Regions from separate parts of the Shewanella zhangzhouensis genome, predicted to be linked through region 2. Evidence: riboswitches for the same ligand, from Rfam matches in the RefSeq annotation. Region 2 holds a riboswitch; the other holds the start of a gene.
The links. Region 2 has a riboswitch for lysine ahead of K0H63_RS06375 (Na+/H+ antiporter NhaC family protein). Riboswitches for the same ligand answer to the same signal wherever they lie in the genome.
Positions count from the first base shown of each region.

Region 1: another riboswitch for lysine. It lies ahead of lysC (lysine-sensitive aspartokinase 3); the one in region 2 lies ahead of K0H63_RS06375 (Na+/H+ antiporter NhaC family protein).

Region 1 is NZ_CP080414.1:792,479-797,881, forward strand. It holds gene K0H63_RS03385 (S9 family peptidase) at 1-102, shown strand, start outside; gene arcA (two-component system response regulator ArcA) at 275-991, opposite strand; gene K0H63_RS03395 (DUF3293 domain-containing protein) at 1,548-2,039, shown strand; lysine riboswitch at 2,123-2,298, shown strand; gene lysC (lysine-sensitive aspartokinase 3) at 2,437-3,795, shown strand; gene K0H63_RS03405 (succinylglutamate desuccinylase/aspartoacylase family protein) at 3,795-4,898, shown strand; gene asnC (transcriptional regulator AsnC) at 4,958-5,403, opposite strand, start outside.
Region 2 is NZ_CP080414.1:1,473,342-1,478,744, forward strand. It holds gene K0H63_RS06360 (H-NS histone family protein) at 1-130, opposite strand, end outside; gene K0H63_RS06365 (electron transfer flavoprotein subunit beta/FixA family protein) at 953-1,702, shown strand; gene K0H63_RS06370 (electron transfer flavoprotein subunit alpha/FixB family protein) at 1,704-2,627, shown strand; lysine riboswitch at 2,715-2,914, shown strand; gene K0H63_RS06375 (Na+/H+ antiporter NhaC family protein) at 2,991-4,553, shown strand; gene K0H63_RS06380 (M3 family metallopeptidase) at 4,694-5,403, opposite strand, start outside.

The DNA.
Region 1 (5,403 bases), 680 kb from region 2:
GTGGATTACCCCGGCTCCAAGCACTCGATGCGCGGTGAGAAGGTGCGTACCCACCTGTATCGCACCCTGGCAGATTTCCTCGACAGCGAGCTTAAGCGCTGAGCGATGGCTGAACTCCAACCCTAATAAAAAGGCCTGTCATCGACAGGCCTTTTTTGTACGGCGTTATTGGCTTTACGAACATGTGCCGGAACAGCGCAGAGGCTTGTATCTTTCGGAAAATATAATAAAAAAAGCCAATCCGAAGATTGGCTTTTTAAAGAAGGGTTAACCCTTATTCGTCCAGGTTACCGCAGAAGCGATAGCCTTCACCGTGGATGGTGGCGATGATTTCTGGCGTGTCCGGCTGGCTTTCGAAGTGCTTACGGATACGGCGGATAGTCACGTCTACGGTACGGTCATGTGGCTTGAGTTCACGGCCGGTCATCTTCATCAACAGATCGGCGCGGCTCAGGATCTTGCCTGGGTTTTCAACGAAGTGCAGCATGGCACGGAATTCGCTGCGTGGCAGTTTATAAGACTCACCGGTTGGGCTGACCAGAGAGCGGCTGTTGATTTCCAGGCTCCAGTCATTGAAACGATAAACCTCGACCGCGGCTCTTTCTTCGACTTCGGCGCCAGCGCTATTGACGCGAGTCAGAAGGTTACGGGCACGAATGGTCAGCTCACGTGGGTTGAACGGCTTGGTAATATAATCGTCCGCGCCAATTTCAAGACCCAGGATCTTGTCCACTTCGTTGTCACGGCCAGTCAGGAAAATCAGGCCAATGTTGTTGATTTCACGCAGTTCACGTGCCAACAACAGCCCGTTTTTACCTGGCAGGTTGATATCCATCACCACCAAGTTGATTTTATTTTCCTGCAAGGCTTTATGCATTTCTGCGCCATCGTTGGCCTCAGTCACCACATATCCCTCGGCCTCAAAAATACTTCTTAATGTATTACGGGTAACGGCTTCGTCTTCTACGATCAGAATGTGCGGATTTTGCATAATCAAGTACCTAAATTTAAAACAAATCTGTGCTAATCGGGTGTGTCGGCTGACTGTCAGCCAGGCCCTGCTTTTTTATTCCGGCAAGACCCAAATAACCTGAGGAGGTAAAGAGACAACGCCTTGGGGCACACTCTACGACTAGTTCAATAATCCTCCCTCAAAGGGAAGCGCGAACTGTACTCACTTCGATAAAAAACTACTTGCTGAAGTTCCCAAGTCGTTATTTTTTTTCAAAGTATAAATGTTAAATTGAATATGGATCACATTTTGTACAGTTGTTTAGCCAAGTTACTGACATCAGCGGAAAATTTGTAACAGCCTGTATCAAATGAACGGCTGAATGATTTGGATGGCTAACGCTGTCAATTGTACTCGTTTTAGGCATTTGTTAACAATTGAAATGTTAACAAATCCTTTGTAGTCGCCGATTAATTATCATTAATATTGCTTATGTTATTGAAAAATATATGAACCGATGATGGTCGGAATGAGATCCAGCTCACAAGGCTAGGCAGCGTAACTGAGTCTGCTAAACTATCTCAGGTTCTTTTGCATGATTATCACTGACATGGAAAATCATTCACAGCAGCTTTGGAACATCTATCAGTCGGCAAGTTTCTTGTTGACTCAACACCTTTCTCCCCACGCACACTTTGCCATTATCACGGCCTTTAACCCCATGGGTGAGCTCCTGGATGCCTGCCAAAACCGTTTGCTTGACCGGCAACTGTTAAGGGATATAGAAGCCTTGGGCGTGCCTTATCGTGCCCTGGTCGGCACCAATGAGCAGTTATCCCACATGGAAAAAAGTTGGGCTGTGTTTATGGAACCTGACGACAGCGTTCGTTTGGCTCATAAATACCGGCAAAATGCGCTCTATTATGTGATGCGGGACGAGCTGATGTTGCTTCCCTGTCGAATGGACAGCGAACCCAAGAAGCTGGGGTCCTTCCGCTCCCGGGTTCGGCTGGTGCATGAATTGCCTGAGGTGGTACCAACCGACAGGGCAGAGGGTATGACATCATTGGGATTCCAGTTTCTGTGAACACAGCATTTTTTCAACTTGCATAATTTCGCATTGACTTGAATACCGCTTTATTGCTACTTTTTTCGTCCCTTCCCCGCGGAAGGCACAGAAGAGGAGCGTCAACTAGGTAGCAGGTTTGAGGAGCAATCACTCCGAAGACGACCTGTGAGGGAGATTGGCGCCGAGGCAAAACCACGTGCTTGAGTGCGTTTTGTCGGTCGTTCAGGCTGAATCCTGACGATTGTCACCTGTTATTTGGTGGAGAGCTTCTGGTGACGATCGCTTTTCCCTCCTTTTGGGGTGCCGTATCTTTGCACCAGGCTCTTCGAACGAAGTCAGTTCGGAGATTACTCATGAAAACCCGTTTTAGCTTGAATGTCGCTGTCTTCCACTCGCCGTCGATGGAGGTGTGCTGATGTCTCTTGTTGTAGCCAAATTCGGTGGCACCTCGGTCGCCGACTTCAATGCCATGTCACGCTGTGCCGCCATAGTGCTGGCCAATTCTGCTACCCGTTTGGTGGTAGTCAGTGCATCCAGCGGTGTGACCAATTTGCTGGTAGAGCTGACCCAGGCCACAGTGACCGATGAGCGTCGCCTGCAACTGCTCAAGCAGATTGCACAAATTCAATATGCCATCCTCGATAAGCTGGAGCGCCCACAGGATGTGGCTGCCGCGCTGGATGCTCTGTTATCGCGCATTTCTGTACTGAGCGAGTCGCTCATCCTCAATCGCAGCAAAGCCATTATGGACGAGCTCTTGTCCATGGGAGAGCAATGCTCTGCGCTGCTGTTCTCGGCGGTACTGAGGCAGCAGGGTGCCAAGAGCAGCAGTTTCGATGTGCGTCAGGTCATGCGAACCGACAGCCACTTCGGCCGCGCCGAACCTCAGATTGAAGATATAGCGGCACTGGCCAGGGATTTCCTGCAGCCATTGCTCGAACGGGACATAGTGGTAACACAGGGCTTTATCGGTGCCGATGCAGAAGGTCGCACCACCACCCTGGGTCGCGGTGGCAGCGATTATTCTGCCGCCCTGCTGGCTGAGGCCCTGCGTGCCGATGCTGTAGAGATTTGGACCGATGTGGCCGGTATTTACACCACAGACCCGCGCCTGGCTCCCAACGCCAGACCCATTGCCGAAATCAGCTTCAATGAAGCGGCCGAAATGGCCACTTTCGGTGCCAAGGTATTGCACCCTGCCACGATTTTGCCGGCCGTACGTCAGCAAATTCAGGTGTTTGTAGGGTCAAGCCGCGAACCAGAAAAGGGCGGCACCTGGATACGCCATCAGGTGGAAAATCCCCCTATTTACCGCGCAGTGGCCGTGCGCCGCGATCAGACGCTGTTGAACCTGCACAGCCTGCAGATGCTCCATGCCCGCGGTTTCCTGGCTGAGACCTTTGCGACTCTGGCGCGTCATAAAATCTCGGTGGACCTTATCACCACCTCAGAAGTAAACGTGTCACTGACGTTGGATAAAACCGGCTCAGACTCCACCGGCAGCGGTTTGCTCAGTGAAGCCTTGCTGCAGGAACTGTCTCAGCACTGCCGGGTTCGGGTCGAGGACAATCTGGCGCTGGTGGCCATTATTGGTAACCGTATCGCCAGCACGCCGGGGATTTGCCGTCAGGTGTTTACTGTGCTCGAAAACCACAATGTGCGGATGATTTGTCAGGGCGCGAGCCCCCATAACCTGTGCGTTCTGGTAGCAGAGAGTGAAGCGGCGCAGGTCGTGAAGGCGCTGCACGAGAACCTGTTTGAAGGTCAGGCATAATGCGCGTCGATAAACACGAAGTTCGGGTCGGTGAGCTGGCTGCGGGTCAGCCACTGTCTTTGCCAGTGTATCGCTTTAAAGGCAAGGGGGCCGGCCCCAGTGTGTATATTCAGGCCAATGTCCATGGCGCAGAGGTGCAGGGCAATGCAGTGATCTATCAGCTGATGAAACTCCTTGAGCACTACGAGCTTCTGGGGGATATCAGTCTGGTACCGCTGGCAAACCCACTGGGTATCAACCAAAAAAGTGGCGAGTTTACCCTCGGCCGTTTCGACCCCATTACCGGGGTCAATTGGAACCGCGAGTATCTGGATCATGGGTTTAATATCGAGGTCTGGTATCAGGAGCACGCCCATCTGGATGACGAGTCGCTTATCACTGCGTTTCGCGCCACCCTGGTGGAAGAATGTGCCCGCAGACTGAATAATCCCTGGGGGGTGACCACAGGGCACAGGCTTGCGGTTACGCTGCAATCCATGGCTCACAGGGCCGACATAGTACTCGACCTGCATACCGGCCCCAAGTCATGCAAGCATCTGTATTGCCCGGAATATGAACGCAGCGCCGCCCAGTATTTTTCAATACCTTATACCTTGCTCATTCCCAACAGCTTTGGCGGTGCCATGGACGAAGCGGCCTTTGTGCCCTGGTGGACATTGGCCGAGGTGGCTTCCAGTCATGGTCGTGAACTTGGGGTGAGAGTCTCGGCATTAACCCTGGAGCTTGGCAGTCAGGAACGCATAGATTTGGATGATGCGCTGGAAGATGCGGAAGGTATTCTGGCCTATTTGAGCCATCGTGGTGTGATTGCCGAAACCGTGTTGCCCAAACCCATGAAACGCTATGGTTGTTTCCTGAAAAACTATCGTAAGTTTCATGCCCCCAAAGCGGGTATGGTGGAATACCTTGGCAAGGTGGGCGTGCCGATGAAGGCAAGCGATCCCTTGGTGAACCTGTTAAGACTGGATCTCTATGGTACAGGTGAAGAGCTGACTGTCTTGCGTCTGCCTGAAGATGGCGTGCCCATACTGCATTTTGCCTCGGCTTCGGTACATCAGGGCACCGAGCTTTATAAGGTGATGACCAAGGTCTTTGAGCTCTGACTCAGCCAATAAAAAAACACCGGACTTGAGTCCGGTGTTTTTTTATTGCTATATCCCAATCAGGGTTTAACCGCCCGCACTATGGGGTTTTGCAGACTTATCAGGGTCTCGGTTGACTGAATTTCGGCGATGGACTGGATGCGATTAATGAGCACATGCTGCAGACTGTCGATGGACTGGCACATGACTTTCACGAAGATGCTGTAATTACCTGTGGTGTAGTAAGCCTCTACCACTTCTTCCAGGGCATTGAGTTTGGAAATGGCGGCGGGATAGTCACCGGCGCTTTTAAGGTTAATGCCGATAAAGCAGCAAACGTCGTAACCCAGGGCTTTGGGATTAACAGTGATTTGGGCGCCAGTGATGATGCCGGCCTGCTTCATCTTTTCTACCCGAACGTGAATGGTTCCGGCGCTGACACCAAAACGCTTTGCCAATTCAGCAAAGGGGGTGCGGGCATCGGCCATCAGGGCCTCGAGGATCTGGTTGTCCAACTGATCGCGCT
Region 2 (5,403 bases):
CTTCGGCTTCGCGCTCAGCAATGATTTTTTCGAGTTTGGCGCCAAGATCACGCAGCTCATCCAAAGACAAATCTTTAACAGCTGCTTTCAGACGACGACCGTGGGTCAAAATTTCGAGGAATTCGCTCATGGTAAACTCGCTTCCCAATTTAAATAACAAGTTAATTTTCACATCGAATGAAATAATAGAAATAAATAATTCAATCTGCAATTAAAAAACTGAAATTATTAAGTGATGTTTGTCAAAAGGATTATTTTTATCCTGGGAAATGTGTTCTTTGCCATTTTGCAGCAGTGGTAAAGCGTGAAAACTGTCCGTTGCAAATGTATCTGGCATCTTGGTCCAGCCAATACAGCCAATAATAAAGGCGACGGGTTTACCGGATGAGATAAGGTACGCTATCCCTAAAGTCGTATGGGAACCACGTACGAGAATGCACGAGAACGCACGAGTAATTGTGAGCGAATTGCTTCTTTATATCCGTTTTCAGGGGGAGGGAGCACACCCCCGCTGTAAAATTCAATTCCCCAACCCAGCGATATTGCCTCGCTTGTGCGCGTGTGGTCCCTTTTAAGAGGCCGGACCATTTGCTGCAGCGCCTCATTGTGAGGTAGCCGTGAGGTACAGAGTTAAGTAGAGCTAAGTACACAGAGAAGTAAAAAGTGAAGCCCCAAGTGAATTACGCCCGATAAACCGCCGCCTTCCATCATCAGGCCGTCATATCTTGTTGTCATCAACCGTTACCTTCAAACGCGGCCACGCAAAGAGCAGGCCGACATAGAGTGTGTTCATAAATCTGGCCAGTGATAAACCAATCAAACTCGCAAACGCTCGTTTGAGACAGGTTGACGTTTACGTTAACAGCACTTAAAGTTGCGCTATTGTGTGATGCTCACCCATACAGTGGCGAGCATTACGTCCCCAACAAAGAAGGTGCAGGAAGGAAACCCTATGAAGATACTGGTGCCTGTAAAGCGCGTGGTGGATGCCAACGTGAAAGTGAGGGTGAAGGCCGATAACACAGACGTGGACACGGCTAACCTCAAGATGGCGATTAACCCCTTTTGTGAAATTGCCGTTGAAGAAGCAGTTCGCCTCAAAGAAGCGGGTCATGCCAGCGAAATCGTGGTGGTGAGCGTGGGCAGCAAGGCAGTACAGGAGCAAATGCGTACTGCCATGGCCCTGGGTGCTGACCGTGGCATTCATGTCGAAACCGACGACAACCTGCCTGCCATTTCCATTGCCAAGATTTTAAAAGCCGTACAGGACAAAGAGCAGGCACAACTGGTGCTGCTGGGTAAACAGTCCATCGACGGTGATAACAACCAAACCGGTCAGATGTTGGCCGCGCTGATGGATGCCCCTCAGGCAACATTTGCTTCCAAAGTGGTGGTAGAAGGCGGTGAGCTGCTGGTGACCCGCGAAGTGGACGGCGGCCTGCAAACCCTCAAACTGCCTATGCCAGCCATCGTGACCTCGGACCTGCGCCTCAATGAGCCTCGTTACGCCAAACTGCCCGATATCATGAAAGCCAAGCGTAAACCGCTGGATACCGTGAGCCCTGCCGATCTGGGTGTGACCCTGAAACAGCATCAAAAACTGCTGAGTGTGGCTGCGCCTGCAACCCGTCAGGCTGGTATCAAGGTGTCTTCTGTCGAAGAGCTGGTGGAAAAACTGAAAAATGAAGCAAAGGTGATCTGATATGAGCATTCTCGTCCTTGCAGAACATGATAACGCCAGCCTGAAACTGGATACCGCCAAGGTTGTGAGTGCCGCCAAGGCCATCGGTGGTGAGGTTCACCTGCTGGTTGCCGGTCACAGCTGTGGCGCTGTTGCTGACGCTGCTGCCGCCATCGACGGTGTTGCCAAAGTGCTGGTTGCCGACAATGCTGCCTATGCTGCGCATCTGGGTGAAAACCTGGCCGCACTGATGCTGGATTTGGCTGGCAACTACAGCCATATTCTGGCTGCCGCCAGCTCCACGGGTAAAGATGCGCTGCCACGGGTTGCGGCACTGCTCGATGTGGCTCAGTTGTCTGAAGTGGTAAACGTGGTTGATGCCAATACCTTCGTGCGTCCTGTCTATGCCGGTAACGCCATGGCAACCGTAGAGAGCCTCGATGACAAGAAGGTGATGACGGTTCGCCCAAGTGCCTTCGATGCCGCCGGCAATGGTGGCAGCGCTGCTATCGAAGCCATCGACAAGGTATTCACTGCCAAGAGTGCCTTTGTATCCCAGGAGCTGACTGTTTCTGAGCGCCCTGAGCTGGGTAACGCCGGTATTATCGTTTCCGGTGGCCGCGGCATGGGCAGCGGTGAAAACTTTGCCCTGCTGGAAAAACTGGCCGACAAACTCGGCGCCGCCGTGGGTGCATCCCGCGCCGCGGTTGACGCAGGTTTTGTGCCCAACGATCTGCAGGTGGGTCAAACCGGTAAGATTGTGGCGCCTCAGCTGTACATTGCCGTGGGTATCTCAGGTGCCATCCAGCATCTTGCGGGTATGAAAGACTCCAAGGTGATTGTCGCCATCAACAAAGATCCCGAAGCGCCTATCTTCCAGGTGGCGGATTATGCCCTGGAAGCAGACCTGTTTGAGGCCGTGCCCAAGCTGATAGACTTGCTTTAATTTGTGATTTTGGTCACGATATGCGGCCTGGGGGTAGCTTCCCCCGGGCCGCTTGTGTTTTTATGTGCCGCACGCCTGCACACAGGCGTCCTGAGTAGAGGTGCGCCAAGCATCAGTAACAGTCAACAGGGTGATGCCGTTGACGGGCTGTGAAAGGGCATTGGCGCCGAAGTGGATGTGTGTATCACCGCCTTCCGCTGGGGCCGTTATCGAAAGAAACGGCACTGCCATAGTATTTTCTGTCGGGATGACAGAGGTAGTAATTACTATGGAGCGCTACTGATAGGACAGGTGTTTTTGGGTATCTTTGCCGTTTCCCACCAGTTCAGTCGCCCTCCATTCGTTTAAAGCGAAGATATTTCAATGACATTGATAAGTTATGCCGACTCGGCGCTCTCCTTGCTGCCGCCGGTTGTGGCTATTGTACTGGCGGTACTGACCCGCAAAGTACTCTTGTCCCTTGGGTTGGGTATTCTGGTCGGCGCGCTGCTGCTGAATGATTTTGCCCCCCTTGCCAGTGGCGAATTTCTGGCCCACCGGGTTACCAATCTGGTGTGGAGCGATGGCGCGCTCAATAGCTGGAACCTCTATATTCTCGGCTTTTTGCTGCTTTTGGGGATGATCACCGCCCTCATTACCGTATCCGGTGCTGCCCGAGCCTTTGCCGACTGGGCCAGACAACGCATCCGCAATAAGCGCGATGCCAAGTTGCTGACCATGTTTTTGGGCTGCGTGGTCTTTATCGACGACTACTTCAACAGTCTGGTGGTGGGCTCCATTTCCCGTCCCCTGACCGACCGTTACTATATTTCCCGCGCCAAGCTCGCCTATCTGCTGGACTCCACCGCCGCGCCTGTGTGCGTGATTTCACCGGTTTCCAGCTGGGGCGCCTACATCATTGCGCTGATTGGCGGCATCCTCGCCAGTCACGGCATGGCTGATGCGGGCCATCTGTCGGTGTTTATCCAGATGATCCCGATGAACTTCTACGCCATCTTCGCGCTCTTGCTGCTGCTGTGTGTGGCCTTTATGGGGCTGGATGTGGGCCCGATGAAGACTCATGAGCAAAACGCCATGCGCGGTAATTTGTACGATGAATCCAAGGGCACGCCACCGGGCGCCAGTGCCGATCTGCCGGAGGCTGACAGCGGCCGTATCGCGGGGCTCTTTGTGCCCATCGGCACCCTGGTATTTGCCACCCTGTTTTTTATGATCCAAAGCGGCGCTTCGGCTCTCGCTGACGAAAAGCTGCCGTTTTCGCTGATTGGCGCTTTTGAGAAAACCGATGTGGGCGGTTCGCTGTTCTTCGGTGCGCTGGTGGGCCTGGGAGTAACGCTGGTGCAGGCCATGATGCAAAAGGTTGAGAGCAAGCTGATTATCACAGCGCTCACCCAGGGCGCCCGATCCATGGTGCCTGCCATCTATATCCTGCTGTTTGCCTGGACCATTGCTGGCATTATCGGCGAGCTGGAAACCGGTAAGTTTATGGCAAGTCTTGCCAGCGGCAATATTCCTTTTGCGCTGCTGCCAGCGGCGATGTTCATCCTCGCGGGGCTTACCGCCTTTGCCACCGGTACCAGCTGGGGTACCTTCGGCATTATGCTGCCGATTGCCGCCGACATGGCCATGGGCAGCCACACCGCCATGATGTTGCCAATGCTTGCCGCCGTGTTGGCTGGCGCTGTATTTGGTGACCACTGCTCGCCCATTTCGGATACCACGATTTTGTCGTCCACCGGCGCCAGCTGCCATCATATCGACCATGTGGTGACTCAGCTGCCCTACGCGCTGATTGTGGCTGTCATCAGTTTGGTGGGTTACACGGTGATGGGCTTTACCGAGTCGGTGTGGGCCGGATTTGGCACGACTTCAGTCCTCTTTGTGCTGGCAGTGATAGGTCTTAGAATCAAGGCCGGTAAGGGCTGAGTATCAGTGATTTGGCAAGACGTTTAACAATAAAAAAGCCGCTCAGTTGAGCGGCTTTTTTGTGGCTGAGCTTTCGCTTACCAAAGCGCGGCCCAAATCAGGCCGCTGCTTATTTCAGGTTGCTTATTTCAGGCTGCGGCTTACTTCAGGCCGCGGCGCTCCAGCAGACCGTCGGTGGTCGGTTCCTGACCGCGGAAATTGATGTAGGCTTCCATCGGCGGCACGCTGTTGCCCACTTCACGGATGGCCTTGCGGTACTTCATACCTATCTCGCGGTTCAGGCCGCCCTGGGTTTGCACGTAGGCGTAGGCGTCGGCTGCCAGAATTTCAGACCACATATAGGCGTAGTAGCTGGCGCTGTAGCCGCCCGGGAAGGCGTGGGCGAAGTAGGTAGAGCGGTAACGTGGCGGCACGGCTTCAATGTCCACGCCGTGCTTCTTGAGCGCTGCTGCTTCGAAGCTGGCAACGTCTTTGAGGCTGTCACCGGCTTTCAGTGAGTGCCATTCCAAATCCACCAGGGCAGCGGCCATGTACTCCAGGGTGTCAAAGCCCTGGTTGAAGCTGCGGGATTTCAGAAGCTTGTCCAGCAATGGCTTGGGCAGTGGTTCACCGGTCTGGTAGTGACGGGCGTAGTTGGCCAGCACCTTGGGATGGGCAGCCCAGTCTTCTTCGAAGGTGGATGGGAACTCAACGAAGTCGCGGGAAACCTTGGTGCCCGCCAGTGTTGGGTATTTCACCCTGGACAGCATGCCGTGGGTGCCGTGGCCCATTTCGTGGAACATAGTGGTCACTTCATCGTAGCTGACAAAGGTCGGCTCGCCGTCCGGTGCCTTCTTGATGTTCATCACGT